Regions from separate parts of the Streptomyces sp. GB4-14 genome, predicted to be linked through region 2. Evidence: riboswitches for the same ligand, from Rfam matches in the RefSeq annotation. Region 2 holds a riboswitch; each other region holds the start of a gene.
The links. A riboswitch is a leader RNA that binds a small molecule or an ion and turns the genes downstream of it on or off. The one in region 2 is predicted to bind cobalamin.
Positions count from the first base shown of each region.

Region 1: linked by a shared signal. The riboswitch ahead of ELQ39_RS09935 (ribonucleoside-diphosphate reductase subunit alpha) and the one ahead of ELQ39_RS06850 (energy-coupling factor ABC transporter permease) in region 2 are both predicted to bind cobalamin.
Region 3: linked by a shared signal. The riboswitch ahead of ELQ39_RS05310 (ABC transporter substrate-binding protein) and the one ahead of ELQ39_RS06850 (energy-coupling factor ABC transporter permease) in region 2 are both predicted to bind cobalamin.

Region 1 is NZ_RZHO01000002.1:1,955,467-1,958,731, forward strand. Features, by position in the region: gene mctP (monocarboxylate uptake permease MctP) at 1-654, shown strand, start outside; gene ELQ39_RS09930 (GNAT family N-acetyltransferase) at 733-1,236, shown strand; cobalamin riboswitch at 1,321-1,491, shown strand; gene ELQ39_RS09935 (ribonucleoside-diphosphate reductase subunit alpha) at 1,617-3,265, shown strand, end outside.
Region 2 is NZ_RZHO01000002.1:1,254,453-1,257,717, forward strand. Features, by position in the region: gene ELQ39_RS06845 (ABC transporter substrate-binding protein) at 1-867, opposite strand, end outside; cobalamin riboswitch at 1,059-1,241, shown strand; gene ELQ39_RS06850 (energy-coupling factor ABC transporter permease) at 1,272-1,982, shown strand; gene ELQ39_RS06855 (energy-coupling factor ABC transporter substrate-binding protein) at 1,979-2,350, shown strand; gene cbiQ (cobalt ECF transporter T component CbiQ) at 2,358-3,107, shown strand; gene ELQ39_RS06865 (ATP-binding cassette domain-containing protein) at 3,104-3,265, shown strand, end outside.
Region 3 is NZ_RZHO01000002.1:892,184-895,448, reverse strand. Features, by position in the region: gene ELQ39_RS05320 (ABC transporter ATP-binding protein) at 1-97, opposite strand, end outside; gene ELQ39_RS05315 (FecCD family ABC transporter permease) at 94-1,209, opposite strand; gene ELQ39_RS05310 (ABC transporter substrate-binding protein) at 1,206-2,171, opposite strand; cobalamin riboswitch at 2,280-2,400, opposite strand; gene ELQ39_RS05305 (cold-shock protein) at 2,988-3,191, shown strand.

The DNA.
Region 1 (3,265 bases), 700 kb from region 2:
ATCCCGCAGCTGTTCGAGAACATGTTCCCGGACTGGTTCGCCGGTGTGGCCTTCGCGGCGATCGGCATCGGTGCGCTGGTGCCGGCGGCGATCATGTCGATCGCGGCGGCGAACCTGTTCACCCGCAACATCTACAAGGACTTCATCAAGCCGGACGCGACGCCCAAGCAGGAGACCGCGGTCTCCAAAGTCGTGTCCCTGCTGGTGAAGGTGGGCGCGCTGGTCTTCGTCCTGACCATGGACAAGACGGTCGCGATCAACTTCCAGCTGCTGGGCGGCATCTGGATCCTGCAGACCTTCCCGGCGCTGGTGGGCGGCCTGTTCACCCGCTGGTTCCACCGCTGGGCGCTGATCGGCGGCTGGGCGGTCGGCATGATCTACGGCACGGTCGCCGCGTACGGGGTGGCGTCGCCGACGCAGAAGCACTTCGGCGGCTCCGCCAAGGAGATCCCGGGCATCGGGGAGATCGGCTACATCGGTCTCACCGCCTTCGTGATCAACGTGCTGGTCACGGTCGTCCTGACCTTCGTCATGCGGGCGGTCAAGGCGCCGGAGGGCGTGGACGAGACCAAGCCGCAGGACTACACGGCGGACGCCGGCGACCCGGGCGTGCAGGTGGAGCTCCCGCCGGCCACGGCGGGCAGCGCGCACTGACGCCGCCGAGCACAGGGCAGCGGGCCGCCGGTGGAAAACCGGCGGCCCGTTGCCGTCCGCGTGCGGCAGACTCCCCGCATGGACATCGTCATCCGGCCGGTGACCGCCGGCGAGCACGCGGAACTCGGTGAGATCACCGCGCAGGCCTATCTCGGCGACGGGCTGCTGGACTTCGGGGAGTCCGACGCCTACCTGGGCGAGCTGCGGGACGTGGCGAAGCGGGCGGCGGCCGCCGAGGTGCTGGTCGCCGTGGCGGACGGCGCGCTGCTGGGCGGGGTCACCTTCGTGCCGGGTCCCGGACCCATGGCCGACCTCGCGGAGCCCGGCGAGGCGGAGATACGGATGCTGGCGGTCTCCCCCGCCCACCGCGGCCGGGGCGCCGGCGAGGCCCTGGTGCGCGCCTGTGCCGACCGGGCGCGGGCACTCGGCCGCAGGCGGACGGTGCTGTCCACGCAGCGCACGATGCACTCCGCGCACCGGGTGTACGAGCGGCTGGGCTTCACGCGCAACCCCGCGCGGGACTGGAACCCGCTGCCGGAGCTGGACGACATCATGCTGCTCGTCTACGAGCTGACGCTCTGACAGCCGGGGCCCCTCTCCACCCGGCGCCCGGCCTCCGGTGCGGCACGACTCTTCCGCGCGGCACCACCCTAACTCCTCCGCGACACAACATATGGGTCCGTCGGCGGCACCCGACACAAGATGTATGCTCATGCTCGCTGTCGCCGCAGGGGAATCCGGTGCGAATCCGGAACTGTCCCGCAACGGTGTACCCATGCCTGCCCACGGGCGCGCACGGGAGTCAGTCCGAGGACCTGCCGACAGTGCGCCCGGCCCTTCCGGTCCGGGTGCCCTGACGTCCGGGCCTCGCGGAATGGGCCGGTGGACGCGACGCCGCGTGCGTTCGTGTGCTGCCCCCTGCGCTCTTCGAGGCCCCCGTGCCGAGCGAGGGAGAGCCCCACGTGACCATCGCGCCAGCCGATCCGGCTTCAGCGACCCGCGTGACCGAGGAGAGCGACGGCCCCGGGGCCGCGCTGCTGCGGACCCTGACCCAGCTGACCGCCGACCTGCCCGACGCCGACCCCGGCCGGGTTGCCGCCGCCGCGCTGCGCGGCCGGTCCGCCGCCGCCGACGAGGCTGAGCTGCGGGACCTGGCCACCGAGGCGGCGGCCGGGCTGATCTCCGAGGACCCCGCCTACTCCCGGCTCGCCGCCCGGCTCCTCACCCTCGGCATCCGTGCCGAGGCCGCCTCGCAGGGCGTCACCTCGTTCACCGGCTCGGTGGCCGCAGGGCACCGGGAGGGCCTGATCGGCGACCGGACCGCCGCGTTCGTCCGGCTGCACGCGGCCCGGCTCGACACGCTGATCGACACGGACGCCGACGACCGGTTCGGCTACTTCGGGCTGCGCACCCTGCACAGCCGCTACCTGCTGCGCCACCCGGTCACCCGCAAGGTGGTCGAGACGCCCCAGCACTTCCTGCTGCGGGTCGCCTGCGGGCTCGCCGAGGACGAGAGCGAGCGGGCGCTGGAGGAGGTCGCCGCGCTGTACGGGCTGATGAGCCGGCTGGACTACCTGCCCTCCTCCCCCACGCTGTTCAACTCCGGCACCCGCCACCCGCAGATGTCGTCCTGCTACCTGCTGGACTCCCCCAAGGACGAGCTGGACTCCCTCTACGAGCGCTACCACCAGGTCGCCCGCCTCTCGAAGCACGCCGGCGGCATCGGCCTGTCGTTCTCCCGCATCCGTTCCCGGGGCTCGCTGATCCGCGGCACCAACGGGCACTCCAACGGCATCGTCCCGTTCCTGAAGACGCTGGACGCCTCGGTCGCCGCCGTGAACCAGGGCGGCCGGCGCAAGGGCGCGGCCGCGGTCTACCTGGAGACCTGGCACGCGGACATCGAGGAGTTCCTCGAACTGCGCGACAACACCGGTGAGGACGCCCGCCGTACGCACAACCTGAACCTGGCGCACTGGGTGCCGGACGAGTTCATGCGCCGGGTCGCCGACGACGCGCAGTGGTCGCTGTTCTCCCCGGTGGACGTGCCCGAGCTGGTCGACCTGTGGGGCGAGGAGTTCGACGCGGCCTACCGCGCCGCCGAGGCGAAGGGCCTGGCGCGCAGGACGCTCCCGGCGCGCGAGCTGTACGGCCGGATGATGCGCACCCTCGCCCAGACCGGCAACGGCTGGATGACCTTCAAGGACACCGCCAACCGCACCGCCAACCAGACCGCCGAGCCGGGCCACGTCGTCCACTCCTCCAACCTGTGCACGGAGATCCTGGAGGTCACCGACGACGGGGAGACGGCGGTCTGCAACCTCGGCTCGGTCAACCTCGCGGCCTTCGCGGGAGCGGACGGCATGGACTGGGAGCGCCTGGACGCGGCGGTCCGCACCGCCGTGACGTTCCTGGACCGCGTGGTCGACATCAACTTCTACCCGACCGAGGAGGCGTCCCGGTCCAACAGCCGCTGGCGCCCGGTGGGTCTGGGCGTGATGGGGCTGCAGGACGTGTTCTTCCGGCTCCGGATGCCGTTCGACTCCCCCGAGGCGAAGGCGCTGTCCACCCGGATCGCCGAGCGCATCATGCTCACCGCGTACGAGACGTCCGC
Region 2 (3,265 bases):
CGTGTCGCCGGTGACGGGGTTGCCGCTGGGAAGGGTGACGACGCGGACGTCGTAGGAGGTGGCCCGGTACGTCTTCTTGTCGTCGTCGCTCTTGAAGGTGGCGGCGAGGTTGGGCGGGAGGACCGCGCCGTCGAGGTCGCCGGAGCGGAGCCGGGTGGCGCGGACGTCGTCGTCGGCGACGATCGCCATGGTGAGTTTCTTCACCTTCGGGGCGCCGCCCCAGTAGTGCGGGTTGGCCTTGAAGGTGAGCTTCTCGCCCTTGCGCCAGTCGACGAGGACGTACGGTCCGGTGCCGACCGGCTCGGTGTTGAAGGGGCCGGTGTTGGGATCCTGCTCGCCTGCGACGTGCTCGGGGACGATCGGCAGCACCGTGCGGGCGGCGAACGGCGCGTAGGGGTGGTGGAGGGTGAAGACGACCGTGTCGTCGCCCACCGCCCGGACGTCCTTGACGGCCGCGAGTTCACTCTTGGCGGTGTTGTTGGTGCCGTCGTCGAGGACCGTGCGGTAGGTGAAGACGACGTCCCGCGCGGTCAGCGGCTTGCCGTCGCTGAACTTCACGCCCTCGCGCAGGGTGTACGTGTAGGTGCGTCCGCCGTCCGTGATCCGCGGAAGCGCCCTGGCCAGCGCGGGTTCCAGGGTCATGTCGGCGGTGCGGGCGAGGAGGCCGTCGAACAGCTTGGAGTTGCCGTCCTTGCCGTAGCCGAGGAGCGGGCTGAGGGTGTCGGGCTCGGTGGAGACGCCGATCACCACCGACTCGCCGGCCGCCGCGCCGTCCGCGGTGCCGGAGCCCGGCGCCGAGCAGGCGGAGACCGCCGCGGCCGTCGCCAGCACGGCGGCGGCGCCCCGTATGCGTCGTCGGGTCGTCATCGAACCTCACATCCCTGTTGCTGGAAAATAGCTCTTGCATATTAGTTGCAGGAAGACCTTGACCAGAACGGCGGCCCCCCAGTCGCCGGGGTTGCCGGGCCGCCCGAACGCGCAGGTGTGCGCCGGGGTCCGAGCCGCCGGGCGCCCTCCGCGCGCCCCCGCCGCCGCTTGTCACCGGGCCGCGACGGGGACTACTGTCACCACGCCTTGGTGACGGGAAATCGGTGCGATACCGGTGCGGCCCTCGCCACTGTGATCGGGAAGTCCGGCTCCGGCCCTCACGGGCAGCCACTGGGTCCTCAAGGACCCGGGAAGGCGGAGCACGGGCGGTGGTACCCGTCAGCCAGGAGACCGGCCAAGGCGCGTCAACCATCCACGAGGTGCTGGAGAGGGTCTGCTGAGCCATGCACATTGCCGAGGGTTTCCTGCCTCCGGCGCACGCGGTCGCCTGGGGCGTCGCGTCGGCGCCGTTCGTCGTCCACGGAGCCCGGTCGCTCATCCGTGACGTCAGAGAGCACCCCGAGAGCACGCTGCTGCTGGGCGCGTCGGGAGCGTTCACGTTCGTCCTTTCCGCGCTGAAACTGCCTTCCGTGACCGGGAGTTGCTCCCACCCCACCGGGACCGGGCTGGGCGCGATCCTGTTCCGGCCGCCGGTCATGGCGGTACTCGGGACCATCACCCTGCTGTTCCAGGCTCTGCTGCTCGCCCACGGAGGACTCACCACGCTCGGCGCCAACGTCTTCTCCATGGCGATCGTCGGCCCCTGGGCCGGGTACGCCGTCTACCGGCTGCTGCGCCGGTACGACGTGCCGCTGATGGGCGCGGTGTTCTGCGGCGCGTTCGTCGCCGACCTGTCGACGTACTGCGTGACCAGCGTCCAGCTCGCGCTGGCGTTCCCCGACCCGGGCAGCGGGTTCCTGGGCGCGCTGGGGAAGTTCGGCTCCATCTTCGCCGTCACGCAGATCCCGCTCGCGGTCAGCGAGGGGTTGCTGACGGTGCTGGTGATGCGCCTGCTGGTGCAGTCCAGCAAGGGCGAGCTGACCCGGCTCGGGGTGCTGGTCACCTCGGCGGCCGGGGGCAAGCGGGCCGAGTCGGCCGAGGCGGTGACCCGGTGAGCCGCAACGCGAAGATCAACACCCTGCTCCTGCTGCTCGTGGCCGCCCTCGCCGTGATCCCGCTGGCGCTGGGGCTCGGCGACCACAAGGAGGAACCGTTCACCGGGGCGGACGGCGAGGCGGAGACCGCGATCACCGAGATCGACCCGGACTACGAGCCGTGGTTCTCGCCGCTGTACGAACCGCCGTCCGGGGAGATCGAGTCGGCGCTGTTCGCCCTTCAGGCCGCGCTCGGCGCGGGGGTCCTGGCGTACTACTTCGGGTTGCGGCGCGGGCGCCGGCAGGGCGAGGCGCGGGCCCGTGAGCGGGCCGGCGCACAGGACGCGGACGCGGGTGTGCGCGGCGGCGCCGACGGCGGACGGGACTGACAGGCCCGTGCTGCCGATCGACGTGGCGGCGCACAGCAGCCGCTGGCGCCGCCGCCACCCCGTGGACAAGGCCGTCCTCGGTCTCGGTCTCACCGTCCTCGCGATCTCGCTGCCCCCGTGGCCGGGCGCCGCGCTGGTGCTGGTCACCGCGCTGGCGCTGCTGCTCGGCCCTGCGGGCGTGCCGGCCGGGCGGCTGTGGCGGGCCTACCGGGTGCCGCTGGGGTTCTGCGTCACCGGGGCGCTGACCCTGCTGGTGCGGGTGGGCGGACCCGGCGGTCTCGTGTCGCCCGCCCCCGACGGGCCACTGAGGGCCGGGGAGTTGCTGCTGCGCACCTCGGCGGCCTCGCTGGGCGTGCTGCTGTTCGCCTTCACCACGCCGATGTCGGACCTGCTGCCCCGCCTGGTGCGCGCCGGGGTGCCCGCGCCGCTCGTGGACGTGGCGCTGGTGACGTACCGGATGAGCTTCCTGCTGCTGGACTCCGTGCGCCGGGTGCACCGGGCACAGGCGGCGCGGCTCGGCCACACCACCCGTGCGGCGACCTGGCGTTCGCTCGGCGGTCTCGGGGCGACCGCGTTCGTGCGGTCCTTCGACCGCGCGGCGCGGCTGCAGACCGGACTCGCGGGCCGCGGCTACGACGGCGCCCTGCGCGTGCTGGTGCCGGAGGCCCGGGTGTCCGTCCGGTTCACGGCCGCCGGCGGGACGCTTCTTGCAGCGCTGGCCGCCCTCACCTTCGTACTGGAAAGGCCCCTGTCGTGAGCGGATCCGTGCTGGTGGCACTGCGGGACGTGTCGTTCGCGTACGAGGAAGGGCCGCCGGTGTTCACCGGGCTCGACTTCGAGGTGCACGAGGGAAGGGCGCTGGCCCTGCTGGGGCGCAACGGCTGCGGCAAGACCACGCTGATGCGGCTGCTGAGC
Region 3 (3,265 bases), 360 kb from region 2:
TCTCGCCCGGGCGGGCGGTCAGGGAGACGTCGCGCACCAGGTGGCGGGCTCCGGCGGTGAGCGTGACACCGTCGACGCTCAGTTCGCTCGCGGTCATGCCACTCCTCGATCGGTGCCGCGCCGGGCGTCCCGGCGCATCAGCCACAGGAAGAAGGGGCCACCGCACAGGGCCGTGAGGACGCCGACGGGTATCTCCATCGGTGCGGCGATCGTCCGGGCGGCGATGTCGGCCCAGACGAGGAAGACCGCTCCGCCGAGTGCCGCCGTCGGCAGGACCCGGCGGTGGTCGCCGCCGACGAACAGGCGCACGATGTGGGGCATCATCAGGCCGACGAAGCCGATCGGTCCGGCCGCCGCGACCAGCACGCCCGTGACAAGGGAGAGCACGACGAACAGCCGGGCGCGGAAGCGGGCCACGTCCAGCCCCAACGTGGTCGCCGCCTCCTCGCCTGCCAGCAGCAGGTTCAGATTGCGGGCCTGCGCCATGAGGACGCCGACACCGAGCAGCAGGGCCGTGCTCGGCAGCCACAGCGTGCCCCAGTTGACACCGCCGAGGCCCCCGAGGGTCCAGGCGAGGACCGCGCGGGTTTCGTTGCCCCGGTCGGTGGTGAGCAGCAGCAGATCGAGGACCGCGGTGAGCACCGCCGCGATCGCCACCCCGGACAGCACCAGCCGCGACGAGGTGATGCGTCCGCCGGTGCGGGCGGTGGCGTACACGAGCAGGAGCGCGCCCAGGGCGCCCAGGAACGCGGCCACCGACAGGGAGAACGGCCCGAAGAGGGTGACCCCGAACACGATCACCGAGACTGCGCCGAGCGACGCCCCCGAGGAGACGCCCAGCAGATACGGCTCGGCGAGCGGGTTGCGCACGAGAGCCTGCAGCGCGGTGCCGATCACCGCCAGGCCGGCGCCGGTGACCGCCCCGAGCAGCACCCGCGGCGCCCGCACGTCCACCACGATGGTCTCCCGGGCCCGTGACCAGTCCGGCTCCTGCCAGTCGGCACCCAGCGCGTGCGTCACGATGCCCCACACCTGGCCCGGCGGTACATGCACGGAGCCGATCGCGAGGCCCGCCGTCACGGAGACGCCGAGCAACGCGGCGAGGACCGGCAGCGTGACGGCCGACCGCGTTCGGCCTGTTCCTGCCCCGGTGCCCTTCCACTGGTGAACCGTCCGCTCAGTGGACGTGCCGGTGGCGGCCTGCGTCACCGGAAGCTCTCGGGGTGCAGTCCGCGGGCCAGGTCCTCGACCGCGTAGGCCGAGCGGATGCCGACCAGGGTGGCGGTCAGCGGCAGGACGACGAACCGCTTGTTCCTGACGGCGGGTACGCCGGCGAGCGCGGGCTGGGAGAGCAGGAACTCCTTCTTCTCCTCGACGCTACCGGCGCCGGCGTAGTCGTAGATGGCGATGACCTCGGGCTTGCGCTCGACGACCTGCTCCCAGGAGACGTCGCCGAAGACGTCGTCGAGGTCGGCGAAGACGTTCTCGCCGCCTGCCAGCCGGATCAGTTCGGTGCCCAGGCTCTTGCCGCCCGCGGTGAAGGCGCTCTTGTCACCGCTGTCGTAGACGAAGACGGACACCTGGGGCATGCCCTTGACGGCGGTGACGGTCTTGCCGACCCGTGCCTGCAGGGCGGCGACCAGCTCGTCCGCACGGCCGGGCACGCCGAAGATCTTGCCGATGGTGCGGATCTCGTCGTAGGTGTCGTTCATCGTCACCCGCTTCTCGCCGCAGTACTCGCGGTTGAGGTGGGTGTCGATGCCGGCGTCGGCGAACGCCTTGCGGGAGCGGCCTTCGTTCTCGGCGAAGGCGCTGCCGTAGCCGCCGTAGACGAAGTCGGGTTCGGCGTCCAGGACCCTCTCGAACGACGGTTCCTTCTTCGCCAGTTCGGGGATCGCCTCGTAATCCTTCTTCAGCTCGGGCAGGACGGCGGAGTCGGGGAAGGCCGTGCCGACCATGCGGTCCTTCAGACCGAGGGCGAGCATGAGTTCCGCTGGGTGCTGGTGGATGGTGACCGCCCGCGACGGCGGCTTGTCGTACGTCGTCCTGACGCCGCAGTTGGCGATGGTGACCGGGAAGCCCGCGGGCACGGCCGCGGTGGCCTTCGCGTCCCCGCCGCTCGCGTCGGACGAATCACAGCCGGTGGTCAGCAACATGGACGAAAGAGCCATGGCAGCGGCCGTGCCACGAAGGACCCCGCGCGTGCGGGCAGGGGTGAACGAAGGGGACACGTGAAGCCTCCTGGAGTCCGCGCTCCTCGGGACGGGCCCGCGACGGACCAGTGTCCTGACTCCCGGATCGACGTTCCCTCCGCCTTCCCGCGCGGCGCGCAGTGGCATGTCGGAGGGGCGCTCCCCGGTCACAGTGGCGGGACCGTGCCGGATTCGCACCGGCTTCCTGTCTCCCGTCGCGGCGATGACCAAGTGATCCTACGGTCCCCCGAGCCGACGGCAAAAGGGCGTACAACCCCGGCCGCACGCCCAGCCCGCCGGCAGTGCCGCCCGGCCCCGCCCTGCGGGAACAGCTGTCCAGCCGCGGCGACGCCGCGCTGTCCGCACCTGCGCGCGCCTCCGTGCGTGCGCCGGAGACGGGCCGTGACGCTTGCCGGAGCCACCCTGGCCTCCACACCCGCCCGCACCATCTTCCGGGAACAGCCCTTACCCCGGGCGCGCCCCGACTTCCCGAAATGTTGCGCTCCGGCCGGGTCAAAATCTGTGCCCGCGAGTCGAGGTTTCAACGGGACAGGCAGACAGATTCTCTACCGCATTACGTGGGGTGGGATTCTTCACCGTACACAGGCTGCTTCGGCGTGCTACTGTCGATCTCAGTTGCAGTTGTGGTTCCCAAAACTTCACGTGCCTCCGGGCGGCGCCTGTGCCGCTGGAAGCACTTTTGTTATCCGGTGTTTTTCCGGCGGGGTGATCATCGCGGCGACACGGGGTCCGCGCAGTGCGGATCCCGATGCACTGCCCCAAAGGAGAAACGACATGGCTGCTGGTACTGTGAAGTGGTTCAACGCGGAAAAGGGCTTCGGCTTCATCGAGCAGGACGGTGGCGGCGCTGATGTGTTCGCCCACTACTCGAACATTGCCGCCCAGGGCTTCCGTGAGCTGCTGGAGGGCCAGAAGGTGACCTTCGACATCGCGCAGGGCCAGAAGGGCCCGACGGCCGAGAACATCGTTCTCGCCTGACGCTGACTGTCGCGTAGCCGTAGCTGGGGCCCGCGTCCTTCGGGGTGCGGGCCCCAGCTGCTCGCATTTTCCCG